DNA from 2 places in the Cellulomonas sp. S1-8 genome. Region 1 is predicted to be linked to the other one. Evidence: predicted binding sites of a transcription regulator. Region 1 holds the regulator's gene; the other holds the start of a gene.
The links. Region 1 encodes LexA, which represses DNA repair genes until DNA is damaged. Its sites were predicted from a motif close to TCGAACANNTGTTCGA; they were not measured.
Positions count from the first base shown of each region.

Region 2: the regulator LexA is predicted to act here: its motif matches at 6,653-6,668, upstream of uvrA (excinuclease ABC subunit UvrA).

Region 1 covers NZ_CP110806.1:1,891,621-1,907,679, forward strand. The annotation lists gene OKX07_RS08430 (class I SAM-dependent methyltransferase) at 1-469, opposite strand, end outside; gene hflX (GTPase HflX) at 579-2,096, shown strand; gene OKX07_RS08440 (ATP-dependent DNA helicase) at 2,125-4,326, shown strand; gene OKX07_RS08445 (L-lactate dehydrogenase) at 4,403-5,407, shown strand; gene lexA (transcriptional repressor LexA) at 5,435-6,100, opposite strand; gene OKX07_RS08455 (LysM peptidoglycan-binding domain-containing protein) at 6,572-6,979, shown strand; gene nrdR (transcriptional regulator NrdR) at 7,089-7,589, shown strand; gene OKX07_RS08465 (DUF5302 domain-containing protein) at 7,694-7,882, shown strand; gene serA (phosphoglycerate dehydrogenase) at 7,956-9,155, opposite strand; gene OKX07_RS08475 (CotH kinase family protein) at 9,265-11,385, opposite strand; gene OKX07_RS08480 (polyphosphate polymerase domain-containing protein) at 11,414-12,220, opposite strand; gene OKX07_RS08485 (DUF4956 domain-containing protein) at 12,217-12,831, opposite strand; gene OKX07_RS08490 (HelD family protein) at 13,015-15,264, opposite strand; gene OKX07_RS08495 (PP2C family protein-serine/threonine phosphatase) at 15,475-16,059, shown strand, end outside.
Region 2 covers NZ_CP110806.1:2,322,929-2,338,987, reverse strand. The annotation lists gene uvrB (excinuclease ABC subunit UvrB) at 1-1,575, shown strand, start outside; gene OKX07_RS10490 (VOC family protein) at 1,611-2,048, shown strand; gene OKX07_RS10485 (TerC family protein) at 2,244-3,305, shown strand; gene OKX07_RS10480 (TerC family protein) at 3,302-4,294, shown strand; gene OKX07_RS10475 (YciI family protein) at 4,346-4,636, opposite strand; gene OKX07_RS10470 (glycoside hydrolase family 15 protein) at 4,633-6,558, opposite strand; gene uvrA (excinuclease ABC subunit UvrA) at 6,712-9,573, shown strand; gene OKX07_RS10460 (OsmC family protein) at 9,582-10,091, opposite strand; gene uvrC (excinuclease ABC subunit UvrC) at 10,192-12,216, shown strand; gene rapZ (RNase adapter RapZ) at 12,213-13,154, shown strand; gene OKX07_RS10445 (gluconeogenesis factor YvcK family protein) at 13,166-14,143, shown strand; gene whiA (DNA-binding protein WhiA) at 14,222-15,202, shown strand; gene gap (type I glyceraldehyde-3-phosphate dehydrogenase) at 15,475-16,059, shown strand, end outside.

The sequences.
Region 1 (16,059 bases):
GCGGCAGCCAGTGCGTCAGGAGCGCCTGCAGGGCGGGCTTGCCGATCCGGACGGGCGGGTTCGACCACGCGGTGGCGAACCGCACGTCGTCGGGGACGTCGTCGGGGGTGGCCGCGACGACGTTGGTCAGGCCGAGGCGCGCGGCGTTGCGACGCACGAGGTCCAGCGCACGCTCGTTGACGTCGACGGCCCAGACCCGCGCGTCGGGCGAGAGCAGGGCGAGCGTCAGCGCGACCGGCCCCCAGCCGCAGCCCAGGTCCAGCAGGTCGCCCGCGGCGGGCGGCGCGGGGACGGTGCGGAGCAGCACCTGCGTGCCGAGGTCGACGTGGTCGGGGGAGAACACCCCGCCGGCCGTCTCGACCTGCACGTCGCGGCCCGCGAGGTGCACGCGCAGCGTCCGCCGCTGCTCCGCGGAGGCCGGACGGGCCGTGAAGTAGTGCTCGCCGTGCTGCTCGTCGGTGCCGCTCACCCGCCGAGGTTAACGGTGCGCGCGCCGTGAGCCCGCAGCGAAATCCTTCGCGGGTGTCGTACGTGCGTGCGATCCTGGGCGGAGCAGACCGGCCGACGAGAGGACCCGCGTGGACGACCGACAGCACACCACCGACGAGGCGCCCGCGGCGCCGGTGCGCAGCGCGCAGGAGGTGGCCGACGACGTCGTCGCGCGCGTGCTCGCCCGGGCGGGGACCGCGGTGCAGGCCGGGGGGACGTCCCACACGGCGTTCGACGGCGACCAGCTCGACCTGGAGGAGCGCACGTCGCTGCGCCGGATCAGCGGTCTGTCGACCGAGCTCCAGGACGTCACCGAGGTCGAGTACCGCCAGCTGCGCCTGGAGCGGGTCGTGCTCGTCGGCCTGTGGGGCTCGGGCACGGCCGACGACGCGGAGAACTCCCTGCGTGAGCTGGCCGCGCTCGCCGAGACGGCGGGCTCCGAGGTGCTCGACGGGCTCCTGCAGCGTCGCCGCACACCGGACCCGGGCACATTCCTCGGCTCGGGCAAGGCCGCCGAGCTCGCGACGGTCGTGGCGGCCGTCGGGGCGGACACCGTCGTGGTCGACGGGGAGCTCGCGCCGTCCCAGCGCCGCTCGCTGGAGGACATCGTCAAGGTCAAGGTCGTCGACCGGACCGCACTGATCCTCGACATCTTCGCTCAGCACGCCAAGTCCCGTGAGGGCAAGGCCCAGGTCGAGCTCGCCCAGCTCGAGTACCTGCTGCCGCGCCTGCGCGGGTGGGGCGAGTCGATGAGCCGCCAGGCCGGTGGCCAGGTCGGCGGCGCGGGTGCGGGCATGGGCTCGCGCGGACCCGGTGAGACGAAGATCGAGCTCGACCGGCGCCGCATCCGCAACCGGATGGCCAAGCTGCGCCGCGAGATCGCGGCGATGGCGCCCGCCCGGGCGACCAAGCGCGCGTCACGGGAGCGCCACGCGATCCCGTCGGTCGCGATCGCCGGGTACACCAACGCGGGCAAGTCCTCGCTGCTCAACCGGCTCACGCACGCGGGGGTGCTGGTCGAGAACGCGCTGTTCGCGACCCTCGACCCCACCGTGCGTCGCGCCGAGGCGGCCGACGGTCGCGTCTACACGCTCGCCGACACGGTCGGGTTCGTGCGCCACCTGCCGCACCAGCTGGTCGAGGCCTTCCGCTCCACCCTCGAGGAGGTGGCCGCCGCCGACCTCATCCTGCACGTGGTCGACGCCGCGCACCCCGACCCCGAGGGTCAGATCGCGGCCGTGCGCCACGTCTTCGCCGACATCCCGGGGGCGATGGACGTCCCCGAGATCATCGTGCTGAACAAGGCCGACCTGGCCTCCCCGGAGGCGGTGGCACGCCTGCGCTCGCGCGAGGTGCACTCGATCGTCGTGTCCGCCCGCACCGGCGAGGGCATCGCGGAGCTGAGCGCGCTCATCGCGGACCAGCTGCCGCGGCCCGGGGTCGAGGTCGACGTCCTGGTGCCCTACGACCGCGGCGACCTCGTCAGCCGGGTGCACGAGCACGGCGACATCGACCACGAGGAGCACACGGCCACGGGCACGCTGCTGCGCGCACGCGTCGACGCGGGTCTCGCAGCCGAGCTCGAGGCGGCCGCCGACGCGTCCTGACGCCCGGGGGCCCGACTACGCTGTCGCGGTGCCTGAGCCCGATGCCCCGACGTCCCAGGACGTCGACGCCGGCGCCCGCGGGGCCCACGCAGCGGCCGAGGTCGACGAGCTGCTCGACCTCGCGGTCGGGGCGCTCGGCGGGGGGCGGCGCGACGGGCAGCACACGATGGCCCAGGCGGTCGCCGACGCGTTGCGCACCGGTGAGCACCTGCTGGTCCAGGCGGGCACCGGCACCGGCAAGTCGCTCGGTTACCTCGTGCCGGCCGTCCGGCACGCCGTGCAGACGGACGAGCGCGTGGTCGTCTCGACGGCGACGCTGGCCCTGCAGCGCCAGGTCCTGACGCGCGACCTGCCGCTGGTGACGACCGCGCTCGCCTCGCGCCTGCCGCGGCAGGCGAAGATCGCGCTGCTCAAGGGCTGGCACAACTACCTGTGCGTGCACAAGGTCGCCGGCGGCTACCCGTCCGACGACCAGGGCACGCTGTTCGACGTGCCGGAGCGGCCTGGTGCGGCCGAGCACCCGCCCGTCGCCGAGGACGGCGACTCCGTCCGCGAGTCGCTCGGCGAGCAGGTCGTGCGGGCACGGGAGTGGGCCGCGGAGACGTCGTCGGGCGACCGCGACGACCTCGTCCCCGGAGTCACCGACCGCGCGTGGCGGCAGGTGTCCGTGACGGCCATGGAGTGCCTGGGCGGGGTGTGCCCCATGCTCGCCGAGTGCTTCCCCGAGGCGGCCCGGGCGCGCTCGCGCGAGGCGGACGTCGTCGTCACCAACCACGCGATGCTCGGCATCGCCGCGGCCGGCTCGCCGGGGGTGCTGCCCGAGCACCAGGTGCTCGTGGTGGACGAGGCGCACGAGCTGGCCGACCGCGTCACCGCCCAGGCGACCGCCGAGCTGTCCCTCCCGACGGTCGAGCAGGCCGCCCGGCTCGCCCGGCGCCACGGCGGCGTGCCGACCACCGACCTCGACACGGCGGGCCAGCACCTCGTGAGCGTCATCGTGCCGTTGCCCGAGGGCCGGTTCCCGCGCGGCCTGCCGCAGGACGTGCGCCTGGCCGTCGCGGCCGTCCGGGACGCGGCCAGGACCCTGCTGACGGCCCTGAAGCCCGAGTCCGGGTCCCGCGACGGCGGGGACGGCGGCCGCAAGATGGCCATGTCGGCGATGCTCGCGCTGTTCGAGGTCGCGGAGCGGATGGCCGCCGACCCCGAGCAGAACGCCTCGACGGTCCTGTGGTGCGCGCGTGGGGAGGACCGGCGCGGCATGACCACGACGCGGCTGCACGCGGCGCCCCTCGCCGTCGCCGGCCTGGTGCGCACCCACCTGCTCACCGGGCGCACCGCGGTGCTGACGTCGGCCACGTTGGCGCTGGGCGGGTCGTTCGACCCCGCGGCGCGCTCGGTCGGGCTCGCGGTGCGGCCGGACGCGGCACCCGTCGGACCGACGGCGCTCGCCGCCACGAGCTTCCCCGACGCCGACGCCGCCGGACCAGGTGCGGGTGGCACGGTGAGCCCGGCCGCCACGACGACGCCCGCCGGTCGGGCGGTCTCCCGCGACGAGCCCCCGCGCTGGCGCGGGCTCGACGTCGGGAGCCCGTTCGACTACCCGCGGCAGGGGATCTGCTACGTCGCCCGTCGCCTGCCACCCCCGGGCCGCGAGCCAGCGACCGAGGCCCAGCTGGACGAGATCGCGACCCTCGTCGAGGCCGCCGGCGGACGCACCCTCGGGCTGTTCACGTCCCGCCGCGCGGCGACCGTCGCTGCGGAGGCGATGCGTGAGCGGCTCGACGTGCCGGTGCTCCTGCAGGGCGACGACCAGCTGCCGACGCTCGTCGCGCAGTTCGCCGCCGACGAGCCGACCTGCCTGTTCGGGACCCTCTCCCTGTGGCAGGGCGTCGACGTCCCGGGTGCGGCGTGCCGGCTGGTCGTCATCGACCGGATCCCGTTCCCGCGCCCGGACGACCCGGTGCGCTCGGCGCGGTCGGACGCCGTGGCGGCCGCCGGGGGCAACGGGTTCATGTCGGTGTCGGCGACGCACGCGGCGCTCCTCCTGGCCCAGGGCGCAGGACGCCTCGTGCGCTCGGGCGAGGACCGCGGCGTCGTCGCCGTGCTGGACCCGCGCCTGGCCACTGCGCGCTACGGCGAGTACCTGCAGCGCTCGATGCCGCCGCTGTGGCGCACCACGGACCGCGACGTCGTGGTGGCCGCGCTGCGCCGCCTCGCCGGTTCGGACTAGCCTCAGGGCGGGCGCGCCGGACCGGGCAGGCGCTCCCGCGCCTGCACGTCCATGCCCGTGACGAGGGGAAACGACCATGGTCGATGCCACCGGGGGGGACGGCCTGCCTGCCGTCCCGACGCCTTCCGTACCGCGCCGCACGTCGAAGCTGGGGATCGTCGGGGCGGGCGCCGTGGGGTCGACGATGGCCTACGCCGCGCTGATGCGCGGTGCCGCGCGCACGGTCGCGCTCCTCGACGTCAACCGCGCCAAGGTCGACGCCGAGGTGCTCGACCTGTCGCACGGCATCCAGTTCATGTCGATGGCGGAGGTGGTCGGCTCCGACGACGTGTCGGTCATGGCCGACTGCGACGTCGTGATGTTCACCGCGGGTGCCAAGCAGAAGCCGGGTCAGTCGCGCGTGGACCTCGCCGAGGCGACGATCTCGCTCGTGCGCAAGGTCCTGCCCGGCATCGTCGAGGTCGCGCCGAACGCCGTGTACGTCATGGTGACGAATCCCGTCGACGTCGTCACGTACGCCGCCCTGAAGATCTCCGGGCTCGCGCCGTCCCAGCTGTTCGGGTCCGGCACGGTGCTGGACTCCTCGCGCCTGCGGTACCTCATCGCGCGGCACACCGGCGTCGCGGTGCAGAACGTCCACGCGTACATCGCGGGCGAGCACGGGGACACCGAGCTGCCGCTGTGGAGCTCGGCGACGATCGGTGCGGTCCCGGTGCTCGAGTGGGAGGGGACCGGGGGCAGCGGCGCGCTGACGCGCGAGGTGCGCGACTCGATCGCCCGGGAGGTCGTCGAGTCGGCGTACCGCATCATCGAGGGCAAGGGCGCGACCAACTACGCGATCGCGCTGGCGGGGTCGCGCATCATCGAGGCCGTGCTCAAGGACGAGCGGCGCATCCTGCCGGTGTCCTCGCTCCTCGACGGCTACCTCGGGATGTCCGACGTGTGCCTGAGCGTGCCCTCGATCGTCGGGTCGTCGGGCGTGCTGGAGCGGCTGGAGGTGCCGATGTCGTCCGACGAGATCGCCGGCATGCGGCGCTCGGCGGACGCGGTGCGCTCGGTCGCCCGCCGCTTCGGCTTCTGACGGGCGACGTCGTCGGCGTCCTGCGGCCTACAGGCTGCGCAGGACGCTGACGACCCGACCCAGCACGGTCGCCTCGTCGCCGTCGATGGGCGCGTACGCCGCGTTGTGGGGCAGGAGCCACACGTGCCCGTCGGTGCGCTTGAGCGTCTTGACCGTGGCCTCGCCGTCGATCATCGCCGCGACGATCTGACCGTTCTCCGCCACCGGCTGGCGACGCACGACCACCCAGTCGCCGTCGCAGATGGCGGCGTCGATCATCGAGTCGCCGACGACCTTGAGCAGGAAGAGCTCGCCCTCGCCGACGAGCTGCCGGGGGAGCGGGAAGACGTCCTCGACGACCTGGTCGGCGAGGATGGGCCCACCGGCGGCGATGCGGCCGACGACGGGCACGTAGGACGGCGTCGGGGCGCTGTCGCGCTCGGGCGCGTCCGGGTCGAACGACGACGCGGCGGGCCCGCCGGCCCAGGGTGAGACGGTGCGGGCGTCGTCGGGCTGCACGACCTCGATCGCCCGGGGGCGGTGGGGGTCGCGGCGCAGGTAGCCCTTGCGCTCGAGCGCGGTGAGCTGGTGCTTGACGCTGGACGGGCTCGTGAGCCCGACCGCGTCGCCGATCTCCCGCATGCTCGGCGGGTAGCCACGCTGCTCGACCGACGCGCGGACCGTCTCCAGGATGAGCCGCTGGCGGGTCGTCAGCCCGTCGCCCGGGACCTCGTCGACCGCGACGGGCGCGGTCGGCGCGGGCGCGGGCCGTCGGGGGGCCTGCGTCGTCGAGCCGTCGTGCACGTCCACTGCGCCTCCTGCTGTCGGTCCGGCACCGGCCCCGCTGCGGGGCCCGCGCACGACGGTCCCCCTGCCGCCCACACCCCCGGGAGGGCTCCGACGCGGACGTCCGGCCTGGTCAGGCCGATGTCACGCGTCGAGCACCGGTGCGCCGCGGACGGCGTGGCCGGTGCGATGTCAGTGGTCGGTGGTGCACTCGTCGCAGGGCTCACCCTAGGGGCGCAGGGTGGTCGGATCAAACATCTGTTCGAGCGTGTCTCGACGGATGTCGGTGGCGTCTGATAGAAATCGTACAGACGTTCGACGAACACACGTTCGACTGACGCGGTCCCGACGAGCACCAGGTCGGGCAGGGTCGGGCGACGACGAGGAGAGGGACGCGACATGAGCGCGATGGCGATCGCACCGGCGATGCCCGGTGCCGCACGAGCCGGTTCGGCACGCACCGTGGCGCCGCGGCCCCGGTCGGGGCGCTCCGGCGAGGCATCGCCGCAGCCCGCTCGATCGGAGGCGCCCTTGCGGCTGACGGCCCGTGGCCGGGTGGTCGTCTGGGCCCTCGGGCTCGTGCTCGCCGGTGGCGCGGCCGCGGCTGCGCAGGCGGACGGTCCGGCAGCGGGGACGCAGGTGCAGCGGGTGGTCGTGGCGCCCGGCGACACCCTGTGGGGCATCGCGGCGGACGTCGCATCGCCGCACGAGGACGTGCGTGACGTCGTGCTGCAGCTCATCGCGCTCAACGAGCTGCCGTCGGGCGGGTTGCAGGCGGGTCAGACGATCGTCGTGCCCGCGGCGTGAGCGAGCGGCGACGCGTTGTTGCGGCGACGCGCGTGGAGGCCTAGCGTCACGTGCGTCCGGGCGGCGCCGCTGCCGAGGGCGCCATCCCAGGCATGCCGAGAGGTCCGCTGTGCACTGTCCCTTCTGCCGGCATCCCGACTCCCGCGTCGTCGACTCGCGCACCTCCGACGACGGCTCCTCGATCCGGCGCCGGCGCCAGTGCCCGAGCTGCCAGCGGAGGTTCACCACCGTCGAGACCGCGAGCCTGTCGGTCGTCAAGCGGTCCGGGGCCACCGAGCCGTTCAGCCGCGAGAAGATCGCCAACGGCGTCCGCAAGGCCTGCCAGGGGCGTCCGGTGAGCGAGGACGACCTGGCGCTCCTGGCGCAGAAGGTCGAGGAGAGCCTGCGCACCGCCGGCTCGGCCGAGATCGACGCCTACGAGATCGGCCTGGCGATCCTGGGTCCGCTGCGCGAGCTCGACGAGGTGGCCTACCTCCGCTTCGCGAGCGTCTACCAGGCGTTCGACTCGCTCGAGGACTTCGAGAGCGCGATCTCCGGGCTGCGCGCCGGACACGCCGACGGCGAGGGCGCCGCGGGCGGTCCCGACGCGGCACCCGCCCCGGCGCCCTGACGCCTGCCCGACGCGCCCGGGAGGCTATGGGCTGGCTTTCGCGGCCCGCGTCGACCACGCTGGTGGGGCTCGGCGACCACGTCGGGCGAGCGGAGGACGATCACATGACGCAGGACGACCAGCCGTCGGCGGTGAGCGACGAGGCCAAGGAGAAGTTCCGGGCCGCGCTCGAGCGCAAGAAGGCACAGGCGCACCCCACGGCAGACGGCAGCCGCAACACCGGTGCGGTCCACGGTGCGGAGACGGCGGGGCCGACCCAGCGCCGGTTCCAGCGCAAGTCGGGCTCGGCCTGACAGGCACGAGCAGGGAGCACGCACGCGGGGCCGGGCAGCAGCGCTGCCCGGCCCCGCGCGTGCGTCCGGCGTCCTAGTCGAGCAGGCGCAGGCGCAGCGACTCGGGACGCCCGGCGAGGACGTCGACGACCGCCGCGTCGACCTGGGCCGAGACGTCGGTGACGACGTAGCCCAGCTCGCCGCGCGTCGCGAGGAGCTGGCCCTCGATGTTGACGCCGTGCTCCGCGAGGGTGGCGTTGATCGTCGCCAGCACGCCGGGCACGTTGCGGTGCAGGTAGGCGATGCGGTGGGCGTCGGGACGCTGGGCCAGGGCCAGGTTCGGCAGGTTGACCGACAGGTTGGTCGACCCGGTCGCCAGGTAGTCGCGCACCTTGTTCGCGACGAACTGGCCGATCGCCTCCTGCGCCTCCTCGGTCGAGCCGCCGGTGTGGGGCGTGAGGATGACGTTCGGCAGCCCGCGCAGCTCGGACTCGAACGGGTCGCCCTTGCGCTTGGGCTCCACGGGGAAGACGTCGACGGCGGCGCCCGCGACCTGGCCGGACAGCACCGCGTCCCGCAGCGCGGCGTAGTCGACGACGAACCCGCGCGACAGGTTGAGGAAGATCGAGCCGGGCCGCATCCGGGCGATCTGCTTCGCACCGAACATGCCGGCGTTCCCGGCGCGGCCGTCCACGTGCAGGGTGACGATGTCCGCGGTCTCCAGCAGCTCGTCCAGCGTGCTCATGCGGCGCGCGTTGCCCAGCGCCAGCTTCTCGGAGGAGTCGTAGAACACGACCGACATGCCCAGGTTCTCGGCCAGGACCGACAGCTGCGTCCCGATGTTGCCGTAGCCGATGATGCCGAGCGTGCGGCCGCGCACCTCGTGGGCGCCCGTGGCCGACTTGTTCCACACGCCCGCGTGCATCTCCTGGTCGAACACCGTCAGCCGGCGCGTCAGGGAGATGATCTCGGCGATGGCGATCTCGACGACCGAGCGGGTGTTGGAGAACGGCGCGTTGAACACGGCGATGCCACGGCTGGCGGCGGCGTGCAGGTCGACCTGGTTGGTCCCGATGCAGAACGCGCCGATGACCTCCAGGTCGCCGGCGGCGTCGAGCACGTCAGCGGGCACGGTCGTCTTGGAGCGGATCCCCAGCACCTGGACCCCGGCGAGCGCCTCGACCAGCTCGGACTCGTCGAGCGCGCCGGTGCGCGTCACGACGTCGTAGCCGGCGGTCTCGAGGATCGTCCGGGCGTGGGGGTGCAGGTTCTCGAGGAGCAGGGCGGTGGGCACGCCCCATGGTGCTCCCGTCCCGCCCGGTGGACCAAAGCCGTCCCGAGGGACGGGACGGGGCCGTCCGAGCCGCGCGTCGCGGTCCGGACGGCCCCGTGGACCGGCGGGATCAGCCGGCAGCGCAGCCGAGCGTCGGGGTCCCCGGCGTCCCGGCCGACGACCCGATGAACCCGAAGGTCGTGCTGGCGCCGGCGCCGAGGGATCCGTTCCAGGCGGCGTTGCGCGCGGTCACCGCCGAGCCGCTCCCGCTGACCGTGGCGCTCCACGCCTGGTTGATGCTCACGCCCGTCGGCAGGCCCAGGGACACGACCCACCCGGAGAGGGCGGACGCCCCCGCCGTCACGGTGACCTCGCCCTGGAACCCGCCGGGCCAGGTCGACACGGCCCGGAAGGCCGCGGTGCACGCCTGTCCCGGGTTGCCCGTGGGAGTCGGCGTCGGCGTGGCGCTGGGCGTCGGCGTGACGCTGGGCGTGGCGGTCGGCGTGGGCGTGACGCTCGGCGTCGGGGTGGGCGTGGGGGACGCCGTGGGCGTGGGGGACGCGGTGGGCGTGGGCGTGGCGCTGGGCGTCGGCACGGGGGTCGTCGGCCCGCCCCACGCCGCCGTCGTGTCGAGCCACGCGGCGCGGCGCAGCATCCAGTCCTGCAGGTGGCCGACCTGACCGCTCCACGTCGCGTTCGTCGGGGTGATGAACGGTCCGATGGTGCGCGTCGTCAGGTTGGGCCAGCGCTGGAAGTTGCGTGCGGCCGCACCGGAGAGCGGGGTCGTCAGGGTCGTGACCGTGGTGCGCAGCGATGCGTCGGCGAGCGGGCCGCGGCGCAGGTCCTGCCACCGCACCTTGACGCGGTTGACGAACGCCGGGTCGTTCATGAGCACGGTGAACCAGTCGGTCGGAGCCGGCGACTGCCGGGACTGCTGGTACTGCCAGCCCGAGACCTGGTCGTTCTGGAAGTACCCGCCGACGCCGAACGTGAGGTCGAAGTCCCACAGCGGCCCCGCGGTCAGCAGCCCGCCGCGGTCCTTGTAGAAGTACTGGCTGCGGTAGTAGGCGTCCATGTCGCGGCTGAGCTCGTTGACGATCACGAGGTCGACGAACGAGTCGACGTCGATGAGCGACGGGTAGCCGGTCGTCGGGTTCGCGCGGTCCGGCGAGTGGAGGGCGTCGTTGACACGTCCGACGTAGCTCGCGATGTAGTCGAGCTGTGCGGGTGCCAGGTCGTCCGGGTCGTGGACCTCGAGGTCGGACCAGCACGTGGACGAGCCCCGGCAGGGGATCAGCGGCTGCTCGGCCGCCAGCCACTCGAACTTGATGATGTACCCGCCCTCGACCCGGGGAGACGTGACGTCCTCGGGGTTGAGCTTCTTGAGGTCGAGGCGGTCCTTCTGGTTCTTGATGGTCTCCTCGAGCATGTAGACGCCGCGGTAGTCGTTCGCCGCCACCGGCTGCGCGTCGTCGTTGACGTACACCTCGACGAGTCGGTACCGCGGCGTGTGCAGGCCCATCGCGCGCCCCAGGTCGTAGACCAGGGCCTCGCGGACGAGCGACTTGTCGGCGAAGGGCCCCCGCAGGACCCAGTCGGACTCCGCCGGCATGCCGAAGAACGGCAGGTCGTTGTCCCCGCCCTCGTTGTCCCAGAGCTCGAGCCGGTAGGGCTTCTTGTCGAACATGCGGCTCGACTGGCCGCGCAGCCGGTACCCCGCGCGGGTGACGAGCGCCGGCTCGGCCGTCAGGGTCGTCGCGCCGCCCTGCGGCTGCAGCTCGACGATGGCCGCCGCGTGGTAGTCGTCGCCGACGGCGCCCTTGCCGAACGAGTCGAGCAGCAGCACGGGGAGGTCGTGGCTCGTCGTCACGGACGTCGCGACGTACTGCGCGGACCCGGGCTCCCCGCTGGCGGCGCCGCCGACGTAGGCCTGCGCGCGCACCTCGGTGCTGCGGGTCAGGCTCAGCGGGCCGGACGCCACGGGGGAGGACGCCGTCGGTGCCGAGCCGTCCGTGGTGTACCTGACCTGGGCGCCGGCCACGGACGTGCCGAGGGTGACCTGCAGGGTCCCGCGGAACGCCTGCCCGGGGGCGGAGAAGGTCACGTCGCCGGTGAGCCCGGAGTCCGTGGCGGCCGCGACCGCGGCGCTGGGTGCCGGTGCGGCCGTCGCGGCGGTCGGCGCGAGCAGGGGCACCGCGAGCGCGCAGGCCAGCGCCCCCGCCGCGAGCGTGCGGGTCGTCCGTCGTGACATCGTCGTCTCCTTCGGTGGCGGTGCTCGGTCAGCCGTGCGCGTACGCCTCGACGGCGGCCACGCTGTGCGGCAGGAGGTGGCGGCGCAGCGTGCGCTGCCACCGGGTGGCGGGCAGCGTCGGTTGCAGCGCCGCCAGGCCCGTCGCGTACTTCGAGATGCGCAGGGGTCGGTGGCCGTGCGCCCACAGGAGCCGGTCGGCGGCCGACGCGGTCGACCCGGTCTTCGTCTCGACGACCGCCAGGCGGTCCAGCGCGAGCGCTTCGTGACCGTCGCGCCAGGTCAGGTCGACGTCGACGGTGAGCCGGCTGTCCGTGTCCGGCAGCAGGACGGTGGCGCGGCGGTACCGGGTCACCAGCGTCGGGACCCAGCGCATCTCGGCGGCGCCGGGGATGCCGTGCGCCGCGAGCGTCGCGGTGACGAACGGCAGCGCGCCTCCCACGGTGCCGCGGTCGTCGAGCAGGTGGGGGACGCGGTCCTTCACCGTCGTGCCGCGTGCACCGCGCGTCTTGACCTCGATCCAGCACTGCGCGGAGTCGACGTACGTGCGCGTGCGCACCTTGAAGCGCCGCCGCCGCCGCCGTGCCGCGAGGTGGTACGCGAGCAGGTCCGGGGTGTCGAAGTACACGGACTCGTAGTCGAACAGCCGTCGTGACCCGATCTCGAGCACCTGCGAGTCCGGGGGGAGGCGCCGGAGCAGGGCGTGCACGTCCGCGACCGGCACCAGGTACTTGCGGTCGACGCGGGTGAGCAGGCCGGCGCGTTCCACGAGCTCGTCGAGCCCGACGGGCACGAGACCCGCGACCGGGGACTCCAGCAGGTCCACGTCGGTCGTCACGAGCCCACACCCGTCGCCGTCGCGCGTTCTCCCGTGCGCCCGGTCTGCGCGTGGCCGCGGCGGCGCGTCGGGGGCACGGTCTCGTAGCGCACGTCGACCCAGGTCGTGTCGTTGACGAGGTCGACGCGCTGGACGGCGACCTGGTGCACCCGGGCGCCCAGCAGGCCCTCGAGCCGGGCGACGAGCGCCACCTGGTCGAGCACCGCGCCGTCGAGGACGAGCTCCTGCCGCTGGTGGCGGCGCATGACGCGCGGGTGGTCACCGAGGAGCACCGCCACCAGCAGGAGCGCCATGAACGCGCCCGAGTGCCACAGCGTCGGCCCCGGAAGCGCTCCCAGGATGCCCAGGGCGAGCGCCGCGAAGTAGTACGCGACCTCGCGCTGGTCGATCTCCGTGGACCGCAGGCGGATGATCGACAGGACCCCGAACAGGCCGAGCCCGAGGCCCGCACCGATCGAGGCGGACCCGAGGGTCGAGGCGACGGCGAGGACGCCGACGTTGACGCCCAGGAAGGCGACGACGAGGTCGCGTCGACGGTGGCGGCGGAAGTACGTCCACGTCAGCAGGCCGATGGCCGCGAGGTCGGCGCCGATGAGCACGAGCTGGTCCATACGGTGTGTCCCCCTGGTGGTCCCCCTGTGCTGCGGTGACGCCCCGGTGAACAGGCGGTGAACACTCGGGGCAGGGCAGGACCATGCGGGCGTCGGCGACGCGCCGTCAATCGTGCTAAACGTTTGCCATGACGTTGTGACGTGAATGCATGACAGTGCGTCGAAGCGCCTGCGCGGCCGGGCTCATGCAGGGTCGGAGAAGCCTTCGGGCAGGTCAGCGGCGTGCAGCACGTGCAGGCGGTGCGTCGGTCGTGTCATCGCGACGTACAGGTCGCCGGCCGAGGCCGCGAGGACCTGCGCCGGCTCCACGAGGACCACGACGTCGAACTCCAGGCCCTTGGCCTGCCCCGGGGTGAGCACGACGAGCGGGGCGTGCAGGTCCACCGCGTCGCCCGTCGGCACGGTGCGGCCCGTCGCCTCCAGCGCCGCCCGCACCTGCGCGGCGCGGTCGCGCGTCGCGACCACCGCGACCCGACCGCCCCCCGCGGCGTCCTGGACGTCGCCGACCAGCTTCTCGGCGGCGTCCGCCGCCGCGACGGCGAGCAGCGCGTCGTCGACCACGTGCTCGTGGGTGAGCGCGTCGGGGACGTCCCGGGCCGACGTCTGCGGGCTGACGGGCAGCCGGGCGGCGAGGGCGACGCGCCGCGCCGCCTGCGCGACGACCGCGGGCGTGCGGTAGTTCACCGTGAGCTCGGCGAGCCGCCACGAGCCGCGCAGCAGCGGGTCGAGCATGGCCGCCCAGTCGTGCGCCCCGCCGGCGGCGGAGGTCTGGGCGACGTCGCCCACGATCGTCAGCGAGCGTGTCGGCACCCGGCGCAGCAGCGTCCGCCACGCCATCGGCGTCAGCTCCTGCGCCTCGTCGACGACGACGTGCCCGTACGTCCACGACCGGTCGGCCGCGGCGCGCTCCGCGGTGGTCAACGACGGCCCGCTGCTCGCGAACCGCTCGGCCAGCGCCTCCGCCGACACGAGGTCGCCCGCACCGGTGCTGCTCAGCACCTGGCGTGCGTACTCGACCTCGGAGGCGTGCCGCTCGGCGTCCGCGCGTGCCTGCGCCTGCGCGGCCTGGTCGTCCTCGCCGAGCAGCTCCGCCGCCTCGTCGAGCAGCGGGACGTCGGCCGGCGTCCAGGGGGCGTCGGCGGGCCGCGCGAGCAGCGCGCGCTCCTGCGCCGTCAGCTCCGGCGCCGCCGCCTCCAGCCGGTGCGGCCGTGTCCACAGGTCGGTGAGCAGCCCCTGCGGCGTCAGCGGCATCCAGGCCAGGTTCAGCGCGATCCGGATCTCGCGGGTCGTGCGCAGGTCCTCGACGATCTCGGCGCGGTCCTCCGGCGGCACGTCCCAGCCCAGCTGCTGGACGTACTGCTCCGCGAGGCGCCCGAGCATGTCGCGGACGAACGTCACGCGCGCCTGGTTGTGCGGGCGGTGCAGACGCCGGGCGCGCCCGATGGCCGCGGCGACGTCCTGCGGGCGGACCACGACCGTGCGCCCGTCGACCCGCACCCGGGTGGCCTGCGCGGGCACCCGCTGGCGCTGCCGCACGGCGCGCGCGACGACGCGGGCCATCACGGCCCGGCCCTTGATCCGGGCGACCTCGTCGGTCTCGATCCCGCGGGCCTCGACCCCGGGGTACAGGTCGGCGACCGTCGCGGTCACGACACCCGTCTCGCCCAGGGACGGCAGCACCTGGTCGATGTAGCGCAGGAACGTGCGCGACGGGCCCACGAGCAGCACGCCCGAGCGCTCCAGCAGGCGCCGGTGCGCGTACAGCAGGTAGGCGGCACGGTGCAGCGCGACCGCGGTCTTGCCCGTGCCCGGCCCGCCCTGCACGACCAGCGCGCCGATGAGCGGGGACCGGATGACGGCGTCCTGCTCCGACTGGATGGTCGCGACGATGTCGCCCATCCGGCCCGTGCGGGCGGCCCCGAGCGCGGCCAGCAGCGCCCCCTCGCCGGAGACGCCGGCGAGGGAGGCCGGGTCCACCCCGGCCGCCTCGAGCGCGCCGAGGTCCAGGACGTCGTCCTCCAGGCCCGTCACGCGTCGTCCGGCGGTCACCAGGTGGCGGCGGCGCACGACGCCGTCGGGGTGCGCGGCGGTGGCCCGGTAGAACGCCTGGGCGGCAGGCGCGCGCCAGTCCGTCAGCAGGGGGGTCTGCTCCTCGTCCGTCAGGCCGATGCGGCCGATGTAGCGCCGCTCACCGTCGCGCAGGTCGAGGCGACCGAACGCCAGGCGGTCCTCGACGGCCTCCAGCTGGGCGACCCGGTCCTCGTACAGCGTGGCGAACGCGTCGCGCTCGGACCGGTTCTGCGGTGAGCCGGACGGCCCGGCGCGCCGCACCGCCGTGAGACGCCGGCGGGACTGCGCGCGCAGCTCGTCGAGGCGCGCGTAGAGCCCGTCGACGACCTGCTGCTCGCCGGTCAGCTCGCTGTCCGCTGCCACCCGCACACCCCCGTCACGCCGGGCCCGGCGCCCGGTCGGCGCGCACCCGTCCGACCTCGGGGCGCCGCCGCCCTCGCGGGCGGCCGTCCATTATCCGCTGACGACCCGGGTGCGGCGCACCGTCGCGGCGCACTCACCCGTCCGGGCGTCGGGGCGCAGCGCGCGACCGACCTGGCCTACAGTGCCTCCCACACCGACGGAAGGACGCCAGTGCACGGATCGACGGCCCGCGAGACGGTCGTGCACTCCGGCGCACCCGGCGACGAGGACGCGCCCCTGCGGATCCTCGTGGTGGAGGACGACGAGGGTGACGCGCTGCTCGTCCGCGAGCACCTGGCGGACGGCGGGCTCGCGCACGAGACCGTCTGGGTGCGCACGGTGGACGACGCGCTGCTGCACCTCGACGCCGACTGCGTCCTGCTCGACCTCGGCCTGCCCGACGCGATGGGCCTGGGGGCGCTGCAGCGCGTGCTCGCCGCCGGTGCGCCGCCGGTCGTCGTGCTCACCGGCCTGACTGACACCGACGCGGGCGTCGAGGCGGTCGCGGCAGGTGCCCAGGACTTCCTCGTCAAGGGCGACGTCGACGCCGACCTGCTGGCCCGGGCCGTGCGGTACGCCGTGCAGCGCCGCCGGCTGGAGGACACGGGCAAGGCCCTGTACCGCAGCCTCGTGCGCGCGGCGGAGACCACCCGGCTCGAGCGGGCGCTGCTGCCCACGCCGGTCGTCGCCGACGAGCGCATCGAGGTGCGCGTCGGGTACCGCGCGGGTCGCGACGGGCTGCTGGGCGGTGACTTC
Region 2 (16,059 bases), 430 kb from region 1:
CGCGACCAGCTGCTGCGCCGGTTCGTGACCATGCAGTACACGCGCAACGACATGGCCTTCACCCGCGGCACCTTCCGGGTGCGCGGCGACACGGTCGAGATCATCCCGGTGTACGAGGAGCTCGCGGTCCGCATCGAGTTCTTCGGCGACGAGATCGAGGCGATCGCGACGCTGCACCCCCTGACGGGTGACGTCGTGCGCACCGAGCAGCAGATGCACGTGTTCCCGGCGACCCACTACGTCGCCGGCCCCGAGCGCATGGAGCGCGCGATCACCGGCATCGAGGCGGAGCTGGAGCAGCGGCTCGCCGAGCTCGAGCAGCAGAACAAGCTCCTCGAGGCGCAGCGGCTGCAGATGCGCACCACGTACGACATCGAGATGATGCGCCAGATCGGCTCCTGCTCGGGCATCGAGAACTACTCCCGCCACATCGACGGACGGTCGCCCGGCTCCGCCCCGAACACCCTGATCGACTACTTCCCTGAGGACTTCCTGCTCGTCATCGACGAGTCGCACGTGACGGTCCCGCAGATCGGCGCGATGTTCGAGGGCGACATGTCCCGCAAGCGGGCGCTCGTCGACCACGGGTTCCGCCTGCCCAGCGCGGTGGACAACCGGCCGCTGCGGTGGGAGGAGTTCGTCGAGCGGATCGGGCAGACGGTGTACCTGTCCGCGACCCCGGGCGACTACGAGCTGTCGATGTCCGACGGGGTCGTCGAGCAGATCATCCGGCCGACCGGCCTGGTCGACCCGCAGGTCCTGGTCAAGCCCACCACGGGGCAGATCGACGACCTGCTGGGGGAGATCCGGGACCGCGTCGAGCGCGACGAGCGCGTCCTGGTCACGACGCTGACGAAGAAGATGTCCGAGGACCTGACCGACTACCTCCTGGAGAAGGACGTGCGGGTGCGCTACCTGCACTCCGAGGTCGACACCCTGCGCCGCGTCGAGCTCCTGCGCGAGCTGCGGCTGGGGGAGTACGACGTCCTGGTCGGCATCAACCTGCTGCGCGAGGGCCTCGACCTGCCGGAGGTCTCGCTCGTCGCGATCCTCGACGCCGACAAGCAGGGCTTCCTGCGGTCGGGCAAGTCGCTGATCCAGACGATCGGCCGGGCCGCCCGCAACGTCTCGGGGCAGGTCCACATGTACGCGGACACGGTGACCCCGGCCATGCGGCAGGCGCTCGACGAGACCGAGCGCCGTCGCGACCGGCAGATCGCGTACAACCTCGAGCACGGCGTCGACCCGCAGCCGCTGCGCAAGCGGATCGGCGACATCACCGAGATGCTCGCGCGCGAGGACGCGGACACCGCCGAGCTGCTGGGCGGCGCCGGTCGGCAGTCGAGCCGCGGCAAGGCGCCGGTCCCGGGTCTGGGCTCGCGCCCCGTACCCCACGACGAGCGCACGCGTCTCGCCGGTGCGGCGGCGCACGACCTGGCCGACCTGATCCAGCAGCTGAGCGACCAGATGCACGCAGCCGCCGGCGAGCTCCAGTTCGAGCTGGCGGCGCGCCTGCGCGACGAGATCTCCGGACTGAAGCGCGAGCTGCGCCAGATGCAGTCCGCGACCGCCTGACGCCTCGCGGCACCCGACCCACCACGGAGGACCCCATGGACCGGCGCCTGCAGATCGTGATGGACGCCCACGACCCGCGCGCGGTCGGGGACTTCTGGGCACACGTGCTGGGCTACGTGCAGGACCCGCCACCCGAGGGGTTCGCCACCTGGGAGGACACGCTGCGCGCGTGGGGCCTGCCCGAGGACCGGTGGAACGACGCGTACGCGATCGTCGACCCCGACGGCCGCGGCCCCCGGCTCTTCCTGCAGAAGGTGCCCGAGGCCAAGGCGGGCAAGAACCGGCTGCACCTGGACGTCGGCCTGCCCGGGACCGCGGGGCACGGCGGACCTCCGGACCGACCCGCGATCCGTGCGCGGGCGGGCGAGCTCGAGGCCCTGGGCGCCACCCGGGTCAAGGAGTTCGACGACGCGCAGCAGGGGTACTGGATCGTCATGCAGGACCCCGAGGGCAACGAGTTCTGCCTGGTCTGACCCCGCGCTCCCGCGCGTCGTCACTTATAGTTCTCGGCGGAGGGGAGTACTCCCCACGACGTCATCGTCATCACGGTCGCCAGCGTTGCCGGCCCGGTGGCGTCGGCCGCGCGCTCGATCCCGCACCTGCCACGGTGCTGCGCCGGCGGAAGAGACCTCCGGTCATCAGTCGTTTCCCGATGCGGAGGTCTGTTCGTGGATGTACCTGTCTGGGTGTGGGCGGTCACCGTCGGCGTCATCGTGCTCATGCTGGCGATCGACTACGTCGGGCACGTGCGGTCGCCGCACGAGCCGACGCTGCGTGAGTCGACGTGGTGGTCCGCCGGCTACGTCGGTGTCGCGCTCGTCTTCGGCGTCATCGTGTGGGCCGTGTGGGGCTCGACGTACGGCGCGGAGTACTTCGCCGGCTACGTGACCGAGAAGAGCCTGTCGGTCGACAACCTGTTCGTGTTCGTCCTGATCATGGCGAGCTTCCGCGTCCCGCGGCTCTACCAGCAGAAGGTGCTGCTCATCGGCATCACGATCGCGCTCGTGCTGCGGACGGTGTTCATCCTCGTCGGCGCCGCGATGATCGAGAACCTGTCGTGGATCTTCTACGTCTTCGGTGCGTTCCTGCTGTACACCGCCTGGACCCAGATCAAGGCGGGCGGCGAGGACAGCGAGGAGTACCACGAGAACCCGGTGCTGCGCTGGACGCGTCGGGTGTTCCCGACGACCGAGGACTACGTCGGCGACAAGATGATCGTGCGCGTGGACGGCACGCGGTTCATCACCCCGATGCTCATCGTCATGATCGCGATCGGCACGGCCGACATCATCTTCGCGGTCGACTCGATCCCGGCGATCTTCGGGCTCACCCAGGAGACCTACCTGGTGTTCACGGCCAACGCGTTCTCGCTGCTCGGCCTGCGCCAGCTGTTCTTCCTCATCGACGGCCTGCTCGACAAGCTCGTGTACCTGTCCTACGGCCTGGGCGTCATCCTCGGCTTCATCGGCATCAAGCTGCTCATCCACGCGCTGCACACCAACGAGGTGGGCTTCATCAACGGTGGTGAGCACGTCACCGCCATCCCCGAGATCGGCACGTGGCTCTCCCTCGGCGTCATCGTCGGCACGCTCGCCGTGACGACGATCCTGTCGCTGCGCCGCACCCGCAAGGACGAGGCGGCGAGCGCGCTCGAGGAGGCCCGCGCGGCGTCCCTGGGCCTGGCCGCTGACCCGGACGGCGAGCCCGGGGTGGGCGACCGCCGACCGTGACGCACGAGCTCCCGGTCGCGTTCCAGGCGGCCTCGTTCGTCGCCGTCGTGGCGATCCTGCTGCTCGACCTGGCGATCGTGCGCCGCCGTCCGCACGTCCCGTCGGTGCGGGAGAGCGTTACGTGGGTGCTCGCCTACGTGGGGCTCGCGCTCGCGTTCGCCGGCCTGCTGGCGGTCGTGGGCGGTCCCGCACCGGCGGGGGAGTTCGTCGCGGGGTGGCTGACCGAGTACAGCCTGTCGGTCGACAACCTCTTCGTCTTCCTGCTCATCATGTCGAGCTTCGCGGTGCCGCGGGAGCAGCAGCAGCGCGTGCTGATGGTGGGGATCATCCTCGCGCTCGTGCTGCGCGGCGGCTTCATCCTCGCGGGCGCCGCGATCATCGAGCGCTACACCTGGGTGTTCTACGTGTTCGGGGCATTCCTGGTGTGGACGGCCGTGCGGCTCGTCCGCGAGGGGGTGGGTGGCGCCGACGAGGCGTACGAGGAGAACGCGCTCGTGCGCGCGGTGCGTCGTGTGCTGCCCATGTCCCCGACGTACGACGGGGGCAACGTCCGCACCGTGCACGACGGGCGCCGGGTGTTCACGCCCCTCGTCGTCGTCTTCGTCGCGATCGGCACCACCGACGTGCTGTTCGCGTTCGACTCGATCCCCGCGATCTTCGGCCTCACGCACGACCCGTTCATCGTCTTCACGGCGAACGTCTTCGCACTGATGGGGCTCCGGCAGCTCTACTTCCTGCTCGGCGGGCTGCTCGACCGGCTGGTCTACCTGCCGTACGGCCTGGCCGCGATCCTGGCGTTCATCGGCGGCAAGCTCGTCCTCGAGGCGCTCGCGACCAACTCGCTCGGCTTCCTCAACGGCGGCGAGCCGGTCGCCTGGGCGCCTGAGGTGCCCACGTGGGTGTCGCTCGCCGTCATCGCGGGCGCGCTGGGGGTGGCGACGGTCGCGAGCCTGGCGCGCACGTCACGCGGCGCCGCGCCGACGCACTAGCAGCCGCGCCGACGCGCTGAGCCGGCGACGGACCGCGTCCGGCCCGGCCGGTCAGACCGTCGTCGACCAGGGGCCGAGGACCAGGTCCCACGCGCGCACCTCGGTCCGGGCGACGAGCCCTTCGCGGGCGAACGGGTCCTGGGCGAGCAGGGCACGCACGCCGTCCTCGTCGGCCGCGCGCAGGACGAGCAGCGCCCCGGGCTCGCCGCCGGCGAAGGGTCCCGAGCCGAGCAGCACGCCCGCCTCCACCTGACCGGCGAGCCAGGCCCGGTGCTCGGGGCGGAACGTGTCGCGGACCTCGGCCCGCTCGTCGTAGCTGTAGCGGACGGCGAAGATGCTCACGGGGTCATCCTGCCGGAGTCCAGGGGCTGGGTGCCGCTCGCCGCGGCGGCGCGCTGCACCGCCAGGTCGTGGCTGTGCACGGCGCGCACGAGTGCGAGGTGCGACAGCGCCTGCGGCACGTTCCCCACCATGCGTCGCGCGTGCGGGTCGTACTGCTCGGCGAGCATGCCGACGTCGTTGGCCAGCGGGACCAGGGTGTCGAGCACCTGCGTCGCGCCGTCGACGTCCCCCTGCCGCGCGAGCGCGTCGGCGAGCCAGAACGAGCAGGCGAGGAACGGTGCCTCCTCGCCTGCCAGGCCGTCGTCCGTGCGATCGGTCCGGTACCGCAGCAGCAGACCGGGTGCGACCTCCAGCTCCGCACGGATGGCCGCGAGCGTGCCGCGGGCGTGGCGCCCGTCCGCCGGCACGAACCCGACCTGCACGAGCTGCAGCAGCGAGGCATCGGTGTGGCGCGCCCCGTCGTGCTGCACGAACGTCCCGAGCTCCTCGGACCAGCCGTGCTCGAAGACGTGGTCCCGGATCTCCGCGCGCACCCGGCGCCAGCGGTCCACCGGGCCGGTCATGCCGTACCGCTCGACGGCGTCGATCGCGCGGTCGAGGGCGGCCCAGGCCATGACCTTCGAGTGCGTGAAGTGCCGCGGTTCCCCGCGCACCTCCCAGATCCCACGGTCCGGCTCCCGCCAGGACTCGGCCAGGTCGTCGACGAGCAGGCGTTGCAACGACCACGAGCCCGCCGTCTCGTGCAGCCCCGCGTCGCGCGCCATCGCCAGCGCCGACATCACCTCGCCCAGCACGTCGTGCTGGACCTGGTCGACCGCCCCGTTGCCGAGGCGCACGGGCCGCGAGCCCGCGTACCCGGGCAGGTGGTCGAGGTGGGACTCGGGCAGGCGTCGCCCGCCGTCGATGCGGTACATGATCTGCAGGTCCTTGGGGTCGCCCGCGACGGCACGCTCGAGCCAGTCCCGCCACTGCGTCGCCTCGTCGCGGAAGCCCTGCTCGAGCAGCGCCTCCAGCGTGAGCGCGGCGTCCCGCAGCCAGCAGTACCGGTAGTCCCAGTTGCGCTCGCCGCCGAAGGTCTCGGGCAGCGACGTCGTCGGGGCGGCGACGATGCCGCCGGTCGTCACGTCGGTGAGCAGGCGCAGGACGAGCAGCGAGCGGACGACGGCCTCCCGGTACGGACCGTCGTAGACGCAGTCGCGGGCCCACAGGCCCCACGCGATCGCCGTCGCGTCGAGCCGGTCGGGCACGGTCAGGCGCGGCGGGACAGGCTCCCAGGAGCGCACCCACGTCAGCGCGAGCTCGACGCTCTGACCGGCCCGCAACGTGAAGCGGTCGCGGTGCCGGTGGCCGTCCCCGCTCGGCAGGCGGTCACCGCGCAGGACGAGCGAGTCCGGGCCGGCGATCGCGCGGATCGTGTCGGACCCCTCGGGGTCCGTCTCGTAGCGGACCCACGGCACGATCGCGCCGTACCCGAAGCGCACCACCCACTCGTGCTCGACCTCCACCTCGCCCTCCGTGCACTCCAGTCGCCGCACGAGGTCCGCGCGGCCGTCGCGCAGCGGCATCGCCTCCGTCGCCACCGCGGTGCCACGCTGCGTGCGGTAGGTGGTCTCGAGGACGAACGAGTCCCCGCGGTACCGGCGGGTCACCTCGGTGGGGTCGCGCACCGTCAGCAGCCAGCGGCCGTGCTCGGGGGTGCCCAGCAGCGCGGCGAAGCACGCGTCGGAGTCGAACCGGGGCAGGCACATCCAGTCGACCGAGCCGTGCCGGGACACCAGCGCGGCCGTGTGCCCGTCCCCGAGGACGGCATAGTCCTCGATCGGGACCTGGCAGCCGAGCAGGCCCGGGGGTGCCGCGGGGCCTGCGGTGGGGGTGTCGGGGGTGGCAGGGACGTCGGGCGGGAGGGCAGGGGGCGCATTCATCGCCCCCAGCATGGCCCGGGCGCGGTGACGCCGCCCGCCGGCGGCTCCACCACGGGGCGACGACGAGTGACGACGGGCAGCGACGCGCGTCACGTCGAACACGTGTGCGATTGTCGGTGGCCGCACGTAGACTCGTCGGCTGTGACCTCACCTCTGTCCGACCGACTCGTGGTCCGCGGCGCCCGGGAGCACAACCTCCGCAACGTCGACGTCGACCTGCCCCGTGACGCCCTCATCGCGTTCACCGGTCTGTCCGGCTCCGGCAAGTCGTCCCTGGCGTTCGACACGATCTTCGCCGAGGGTCAGCGCCGCTACGTCGAGTCGCTCTCGGCGTACGCGCGGCAGTTCCTCGGCCAGATGGACAAGCCGGACGTCGACTTCATCGAGGGCCTGTCGCCCGCCGTGTCGATCGACCAGAAGTCGACCAACCGCAACCCGCGGTCCACGGTCGGCACGATCACCGAGGTCTACGACTACCTGCGCCTCCTGTTCGCGCGGGCCGGCACGCAGCACTGCCCGGTGTGCGGCGAGCGTGTGACCGCGCAGACCCCGCAGCAGATCGTCGACCGGCTCCTCGAGCTGCCCGAGGGCACCCGCTACCAGGTGCTCGCACCGGTCGTGCGCGGCCGCAAGGGGGAGTACGCCGACCTGTTCCGCGAGCTGCAGGCCAAGGGCTTCTCGCGCGCCCGCGTCGACGGTGAGGTCGTGCAGCTCGCGACGCCGCCGACGCTGGAGAAGAAGCTCAAGCACGACATCGAGGTCGTCGTCGACCGCCTCGTCTCGCGCGAGGGCGTGCAGCGCCGGCTCACAGACTCCGTCGAGACCGCCCTCGGGCTCGCGGGCGGGCTGCTCGTCGTCGAGCTCGTCGACGCGGAGACCGACGACCCGCAGCGCGAACGCCGCTTCTCGGAGAACCGCGCCTGCCCCAACGACCACGTCCTGACGCTCGACGAGATCGAGCCGCGCACGTTCTCGTTCAACGCCCCCTACGGTGCGTGCCCCGAGTGCACCGGCATCGGCTCGCGCCTCGAGGTGGACCCCGAGCTCGTGGTCCCCGACGACGAGCTCTCGCTCGCGCAGGGCGCGATCGCCCCGTGGGCGCAGACGTCGTCGGAGTACTTCCAGCGCGTCCTGACGGCGCTCGCGGGCGACCTCGGCTTCGCCATGGACACGCCCTGGCGGGCGCTGCCGCAGCGGGCACGCGACGCGGTGCTGCACGGGCAGGACCACGAGGTGCGGGTCCGCTACAAGAACCGGTGGGGGCGCGAGCGCCAGTACTCGACCGGGTTCGAGGGCGTCATGACGTTCCTCCACCGGCGGCACACCGAGACGGACTCGGAGTGGAGCAAGGAGAAGTACGAGGCGTTCATGCGCGAGGTGCCGTGCCCGGTCTGCCAGGGTGCGCGACTCAAGCCCGAGGTGCTGGCCGTCAAGGTGGGCGGCCGGTCCATCGCCGAGGTCTGCGACCTGCCGATCGACGAGGCACGCGCGTTCATCGACCAGCTCGAGCTCGGTGAGCGCGAGCGTGCGATCGCCGCTCAGGTGGTCAAGGAGATCCAGGCGCGCCTGGGCTTCCTGCTCGACGTCGGCCTCGACTACCTGTCGCTGATGCGACCCGCCGCGACGCTGTCCGGCGGGGAGGCCCAGCGGATCCGCCTCGCGACGCAGATCGGGTCGGGGCTCGTCGGGGTGCTGTACGTGCTCGACGAGCCGTCGATCGGCCTGCACCAGCGCGACAACCGCCGGCTGATCGACACCCTGACCCGCCTGCGCGACCTGGGCAACACGCTCATCGTCGTCGAGCACGACGAGGACACCATCCGGATGGCGGACTGGATCGTCGACATCGGCCCGGGCGCGGGCGAGCACGGGGGTCGGGTCGTGCACTCGGGCGACCTCGCCGGGCTGCTGGCCTCGACCGAGTCGGTGACCGGGGCGTACCTGTCGGGCCGTCGCACGATCCCCATGCCGGCGCAGCGTCGGCCCGTCGACAAGTCCCGCCAGGTCACGGTCGTCGGCGCGCGCGAGAACAACCTGCAGGGCATCGACGTGTCGTTCCCGCTCGGCGTGCTCACGGCCGTCACGGGCGTGTCGGGGTCCGGCAAGTCGACGCTGGTCAACTCGATCCTCTACACGGTGATGGCGAACGAGCTCAACGGCGCCCGTCAGGTCGCCGGCCGGCACCGGCGCGTCACCGGCCTCGACCAGCTCGACAAGGTCGTGCACGTCGACCAGGGCCCGATCGGCCGGACGCCAAGGTCCAACCCCGCGACGTACACCGGCGTGTGGGACCACGTCCGCAAGCTGTTCGCGGAGACCACGGAGGCCAAGGTGCGCGGCTACACGCCGGGGCGCTTCTCCTTCAACGTCAAGGGCGGGCGCTGCGAGGCGTGCTCGGGCGACGGCACGCTGAAGATCGAGATGAACTTCCTCCCGGACGTCTACGTCCCGTGCGAGGTGTGCCACGGCGCGCGGTACAACCGCGAGACGCTCGAGGTGCACTTCAAGGGCAAGACGGTCGCCGACGTGCTGGCGATGCCGATCGAGGAGGCCGCGGAGTTCTTCGCCGCCGTCCCCGCGATCGCCCGGCACCTGCGCACGCTCGCGGACGTCGGCCTGGGGTACGTGCGGCTCGGGCAGCCCGCGCCGACGCTGTCCGGCGGCGAGGCGCAGCGCGTCAAGCTCGCAGCCGAGCTGCAGCGACGCTCGACCGGGCGGACGGCCTACGTGCTCGACGAGCCGACCACGGGCCTGCACTTCGAGGACATCCGCAAGCTCCTCGGCGTCCTGCAGTCGCTGGTCGACAAGGGCAACACCGTGCTGGTGATCGAGCACAACCTCGACGTCATCAAGAACGCCGACTGGGTCGTCGACATGGGCCCGGAGGGCGGGTCGGGCGGTGGCACGGTCGTCGCGGAGGGCACCCCCGAGCACGTCGCGACGGTGCCCCAGAGCCACACGGGCCGCTTCCTCGCCGAGGCGCTCGCTCCCGAGCGCGCCGCGGTGCCCGCCTGACTGCCGGGTCAGACCCCGGTCTGGTCGCGCAGCACCGGTGCCGGCTCGACGCGCACCGGGAAGTTCACCGACCGCGCGATGAAGCAGTGCTCGTGCGCGCGGTGGTGCAGCCCGGCCAGGAGTGCGTCGTCCACGGGTGTCCCGTCGGCGAGGGCGACGGTCCGCACGGTCACGCGGGGACGCAGGACGACGTCCGTGAACTGTCCCTGCCCCGCCGCCTCGATCCGCATCGTCCCCGATGCGGCGTCGGCGTACCCGACGACGACGACCCCGGCGGCGGCGGCCAGGTGCAGGAACCACAGCATGTGGCACTGCGACAGGGAGCCGACGAGCAGGTCCTCCGGCGCCCACCGGTCCGGGTCGCCGCGGAAGCCCGGGTCCGACGTCCCGGCCAGCGGCGGCTTGGCCCCCGAGGTGAGGGTGTGATCACGCCCGTACGAGGTGTACGTCGTCGTCCCGGAGTCGCCGGCGCCCGTCCAGGCGAGGTCCACCGAGTACTGGTGCAGGAGCTGTGCCATGCACCGACCCTAGTGGCGCCGGTCACACCTGCAGGCGCGCGCGCCGCGGCCGGGTCGCGTGCGCGCCCGGCTGTCGGTCCCCGGACCTAGGCTCGGACGCATGGCCGACCCCGCGACGTACCGACCGGCGCCCGGTGAGATCCCGGACGCCCCCGGCGTCTACCGGTTCTGCGACGAGCACGGTCGCGTCGTCTACGTCGGCAAGGCCAAGAGCCTGCGCAACCGGCTGAACAGCTACTTCCAGGACATCGGCGGGCTGCACCCGCGCACGCAGACGATGGTGACGACCGCGGCCTCCGTGCAGTGGACCGTCGTCGGCACCGAGGTCGAGGCGCTCGCGCTCGAGTACACCTGGATCAAAGAGTTCGACCCCCGCTTCAACGTCAAGTACCGGGACGACAAGTCCTACCCGTACCTGGCGGTGACGATGGCCGACGAGGTCCCGCGGGTGCAGGTCATGCGCGGCGCCAAGCGCCGCGGCACCCGGTACTTCGGCCCGTACGCCCACGCGTGGGCGATCCGCGAGACCGTCGACCTGCTGCTGCGGGTCTTCCCCGTGCGGACGTGCTCCGCCGGGGTGTTCCGGCGCGCGCGGCAGCAGGGCCGGCCGTGCCTGCTGGGCTACATCGACAAGTGCTCGGCGCCGTGCGTGGGCCGCATCGGCGTGGACGAGCACCACCAGCTCGCGCAGGACTTCTGCGACTTCATGGCCGGGGACACCGCACGCTTCACGCGTCGGCTCACGCGCGCGATGAAGGACGCCGCGGCCGAGCAGGACTACGAGCGGGCCGCGCGGCTGCGCGACGACATCGCGACCCTGGAGAAGGCGACCGAGCGCAACGCCGTCGTGCTGTCCGACGGCACCGATGCCGACGTCTTCGCGCTCGCGGGCGACGAGCTCGAGGCAGCGGTCCAGGTGTTCCATGTCCGCGACGGTCGGATCCGCGGGCAGCGGGGGTGGGTGGTCGAGAAGGTCGAGGACCTCGACGACGCCGCACTCGTCGAGCACCTCCTGCAGCAGGTGTACGGCAGCGAGGACCCCGAGGCCGCGACGGCGTCCGTGCCGCGCGAGGTGCTGGTCCCGGTGCTGCCCACGGACGTCGAGCAGGTCCAGGTGTGGCTCAGCGGGCTGCGGGGCAGCCGCGTGCAGGTCCGGGTGCCGCAGCGCGGCGACAAGCGCGAGCTGGCCGCCACCGTGCTGCGCAACGCCGAGCACGCGCTCGCGCTGCACCGCACCCGGCGTGCCGGCGACCTCACGAGCCGCAGCATGGCGCTGCGCGAGATCCAGGAGGCGCTGGACCTGCCGACGGCGCCGCTGCGCATCGAGTGCTACGACGTGTCGCACAACCAGGGCACGTTCCAGTCCGCGTCGATGGTGGTCTTCGAGGACGGTCTGGCGCGCAAGAGCGAGTACCGCCTGTTCACCGTGCGCGGCCCCGAGGGCCAGGGTGCGCGCGACGACACCGCCGCGATGCACGAGGTCATCACGCGACGGTTCCGGCGCTACCTGGCGGAGCGCGCGGACGCCCGCGACCTGGAGCTCGACGACGGCGACGAGGACGCACCGCGCAGCGGCCCGATCGACGAGCGGACGGGCAAGCCGACGAGGTTCGCCTACCCGCCCAACCTCGTCGTCGTCGACGGCGGCCCGCCCCAGGTCGCCGCCGCGGCCGCCGCGCTCGCCGAGCTCGGCATCGACGACGTCGCGCTGTGCGGGCTCGCCAAGCGGCTCGAGGAGGTCTGGTTGCCGGGGGAGGAGTACCCGGTCATCCTGCGGCGCGCCTCCGAGGGCCTCTACCTGCTGCAGCGCGTGCGCGACGAGGCCCACCGGTTCGCGATCACCGCGCACCGTCAGCGGCGCAGCAAGGGGATGACGGTGTCGGTGCTCGACGACGTGCCGGGTCTGGGTCCGGCGCGCAAGGCCGCGCTGCTGCGCCACTTCGGCTCGGTGAAGCGCCTGCGGGCCGCGTCGGCCGACGAGATCGCGACGGTGCCCGGGATGGGCGCCCGGACGGCGGAGGCGGTCGTCGCAGCGCTCGCAGTCCCGGCGCCGGGCGGCGCGACCCCGGTGTCCGGCGGGTTCGCGGCGCCGTCCGCGGACGAGCCTGGCAAGGTGGTCCCATGAGCGAGCCCTCGCCGATCACCGTCCCGGCGGGTATCCCCGCCCTCGAGGCCGCTGCCGAGGCCCCCGTCCTCGAGCAGCCCCAGGTGCTGGTCATCACCGGCATGTCCGGAGCCGGCCGGACCCGGACCGCCGCGGTCCTCGAGGACCTGGGGTGGTACGTCGTCGACAACCTGCCGGCCCAGATGCTCACCCACCTGGTGGGCATGCTCACCAGCGGACCCGTGGGGACCGGCGCACGCCGGCTCGCCGCCGTCATCGACGTGCGGGGCCGCGAGTACTTCGCCGCCCTGACGGGGGTGCTCGACCACCTGCAGGGCAGCGGCATCGAGCTGCGCGTGCTGTTCCTCGACGCCTCCGACGAGGTCCTGGTCCGCCGCTTCGAGCAGGTGCGTCGCCCGCACCCGCTGCAGGGCGACGGGCGGATCCTCGACGGCATCGGGCACGAGCGGTCGTTGCTGTCGGACCTGCGGGAGCGGGCCGACATGGTGATCGACACCTCCGAGCTCAACGTCCACGACCTGGCCCGCGTGGTGCGGGCCGGCGTGGCCGAGCCGCACGACGACGTCCTGCACCTGTCGGTGGTGTCCTTCGGCTTCAAGTACGGGATCCCGCTCGACGCCGACCACGTCGCAGACGTGCGGTTCCTGTCCAATCCGTACTGGATCACCGAGCTGCGGCACCTGTCGGGCCGGGACGCGCCCGTCCGCGACTACGTGCTCGGCCTGCCGGGGGCGCGGACGTTCGTCGACCGCTACGTCGACGCCCTCGAGCCGGTCCTCGACGGCTACCTGCACGAGGAGAAGCGCTACGCGACGATCGCGGTGGGCTGCACGGGTGGCAAGCACCGTTCGGTGGCCATCAGCGAGGCCGTCGGTGCGCGGCTGCGCGAGCGCGGGCACCGGGTCCAGGTCACGGCGCGGGACCTGGGCAAGGAGTGAGCGCGGCGCCGGTGAGCCGCTTCGGCGACCCCACGCGGCCCGCCGTGGTCGCGCTGGGCGGGGGCCACGGCCTGTCGGCGTCGCTGTCGGCGCTGCGGCTCATGACCGATCGCATCACCGCGGTGGTCACGGTCGCGGACGACGGCGGCTCGTCCGGCCGGCTGCGCGAGGAGATGGGCGTGCTGCCGCCCGGCGACCTGCGGATGGCGCTGTCGGCCCTGTGCGACGACTCCGAGTGGGGTCGCACCTGGCGGGACCTGCTGCAGCACCGCTTCGACACCGACGGGCCGCTGGACCGGCACTCCGTGGGCAACCTGCTCATCGTGGCGCTCTGGGAGCTGCTGGGCGACACCGTCGAGGGCCTGGACCTGGTGGGACGCCTGCTGGGCGCCCGCGGCAGGGTGCTGCCCATGGCGTCGGTGCCGTTGCGCATCGAGGCGGACGTCGTGACCGTGGCCGGTGTGCGGGAGGTGGTGCGCGGCCAGACGGAGGTCGCCGTGACGCCGCACCGGATCGAGCAGCTGCGGCTGCACCCGGTCGACCCGCCGGCGTGCCCGCAGGCCGTCGCGGCGGTGCTCGAGGCCGACTGGGTCGTGCTGGGTCCGGGCTCCTGGTACTCCTCGGTGCTGCCGCACCTGCTGGTGCCCCAGCTGCGCACCGCGCTGCTGGAGACCTCGGCGCGGATCGTCGTGATGCTCAACCTGTCGCCCGACGACGAGACCGCGGGCATGCGCACGACCGACCACCTCGCGGTGCTGCTGGCCCACGCGCCCGAGCTGCCCGTGCACGCGGTCATCGCGGACCCGGCGGCCGTCGACGACGTCGGCGAGCTCGCCGACCTGTGCAGCGCGACGGGCAGCCGCCTGCTGGTGCGCCAGGTCCGTCGCGGCGACCAGAGCGCCGTGCACGACCCGTTGCGCCTGGCGGCGGCCCTCCGGGACGTCGTCGAGGACTACCTGGGGGACGTCGGGACGCGCACCGGCCGGTGACGTCCTGGCCGTGCCCCCGTCGGGTGACGGGTCACGGGACGGTCTCGACCACCCGGGCGTCAGTGGCAGGATGACGCCATGGCGCTGACGGCACAGGTGAAGGACGAGCTCGCCCGGCTGAAGGTGGACAAGACGTCCTGCCGGAAGGCGGAGATCTCGGCGACCCTGCGGTTCGCCGGCGGACTGCACATCATCTCCGGGCGGATCGTCATCGAGGCCGAGCTGGACACGGGGATCGCCGCGCGACGTCTGCGGCAGTCGATCGCCGAGGTCTACGGCCACGAGAGCGACATCATCGTCGTCTCCGGCGGCGGGCTGCGCCGCGGCAGCCGGTACGTCGTGCGGGTCGTCAAGGACGGCGAGTCGCTGGCGCGCCAGACGGGTCTGCTCGACAACCGCGGTCGACCGGTCCGCGGGCTGCCGCCGCAGGTCGTCTCGGCGGGTGTCGGCGAGGCGGAGGCGGCGTGGCGTGGCGCGTTCCTCGCGCACGGCTCGCTGACCGAGCCCGGACGCTCGTCGGCGCTCGAGGTGACCTGTCCCGGCCCGGAGGCGGCGCTCGCTCTGGTCGGCGCCGCACGCCGCCTGGGCGTCTCCGCCAAGGCGCGCGACGTGCGCGGCGTCGACCGCGTGGTCATCCGCGACGGCGACGCGATCGGCGTCATGCTCACGCGCCTGGGCGCGCACGACACGATGCTCGTGTGGGAGGAGCGGCGCGTGCGCCGTGAGGTGCGCGGCACGGCGAACCGGCTGGCGAACTTCGACGACGCGAACCTGCGGCGCTCGGCCCGTGCCGCGGTCGCGGCGGGTGCGCGCGTCGACCGGGCGTTCGAGATCCTCGGCGACGACCTGCCGGAGCACCTGCGGCAGGCCGGCGAGCTGCGGCTCGCCCACAAGGAGGCGTCGCTCGAGGAGCTCGGCAAGCTGGCCGACCCGCCGCTGACGAAGGACGCGGTCGCGGGTCGCATCCGGCGCCTGCTCGCGACGGCGGACCGGCGGGCGGCCGACCTGGGGATCCCGGACACCGAGGCGGGGCTCAGCCCGGACCTGCTCGACCTCTAGGCACGCGTCCACCGCCGGGCGCGAGGGCGCTGCGGACCCGCGCGGACCGGCGGATCGTCCAGCATGCGAACGCCCCCGGGGACGGACCTTCGTCTTGGGCGACGCGTGCACCTCCGGGTATAGGCTCGGGTCATCCGATCGCAACGACGTCGCAACGCGCTGGGCACGGCCCGGGCCGGTGCGCCTCGTGGCAGTCGGAACGCACAGCGGCGTGCGTGACCGAACACCAACTGTGTGCGCCGGCTTTGATCGGCGCGTGCCGAGGAGGGCAAGTGACCATCAAGGTCGGCATCAACGGCTTCGGCCGCATCGGGCGGAACTTCTACCGCGCCATCGTGGCCTCGGGGGCCGACATCGAGATCGTCGGCGTCAACGACCTGACGGACAACCACACCCTGGCCCACCTGCTCAAGTACGACACGGTCCTGGGCCGCTTCCCCCTGAGCGTGGACTACGACGACGAGAACATCATCGTCGACGGCAAGAAGATCCGGGCGCTCGCCGAGCGCAACCCGGCAGACCTGCCCTGGGCCGCGCTCGGTGCGGACATCGTCATCGAGTCCACGGGCTTCTTCACCGACGCGACCAAGGCGAAGGCGCACATCGACGCCGGCGCCAAGAAGGTCATCATCTCGGCCCCGGCCAAGAACGAGGACGGCACGTTCGTCGTCGGCGTCAACCACGAGTCGTACGACCCGGCGACGCAGCACATCATCTCGAACGCGTCCTGCACGACGAACTGCCTGGCCCCGGTGGCCAAGGCGCTCAACGACGCCATCGGCATCGAGCGCGGTCTCATGACCACGATCCACGCCTACACCGGTGACCAGAACCTGCAGGACGGTCCCCACAAGGAC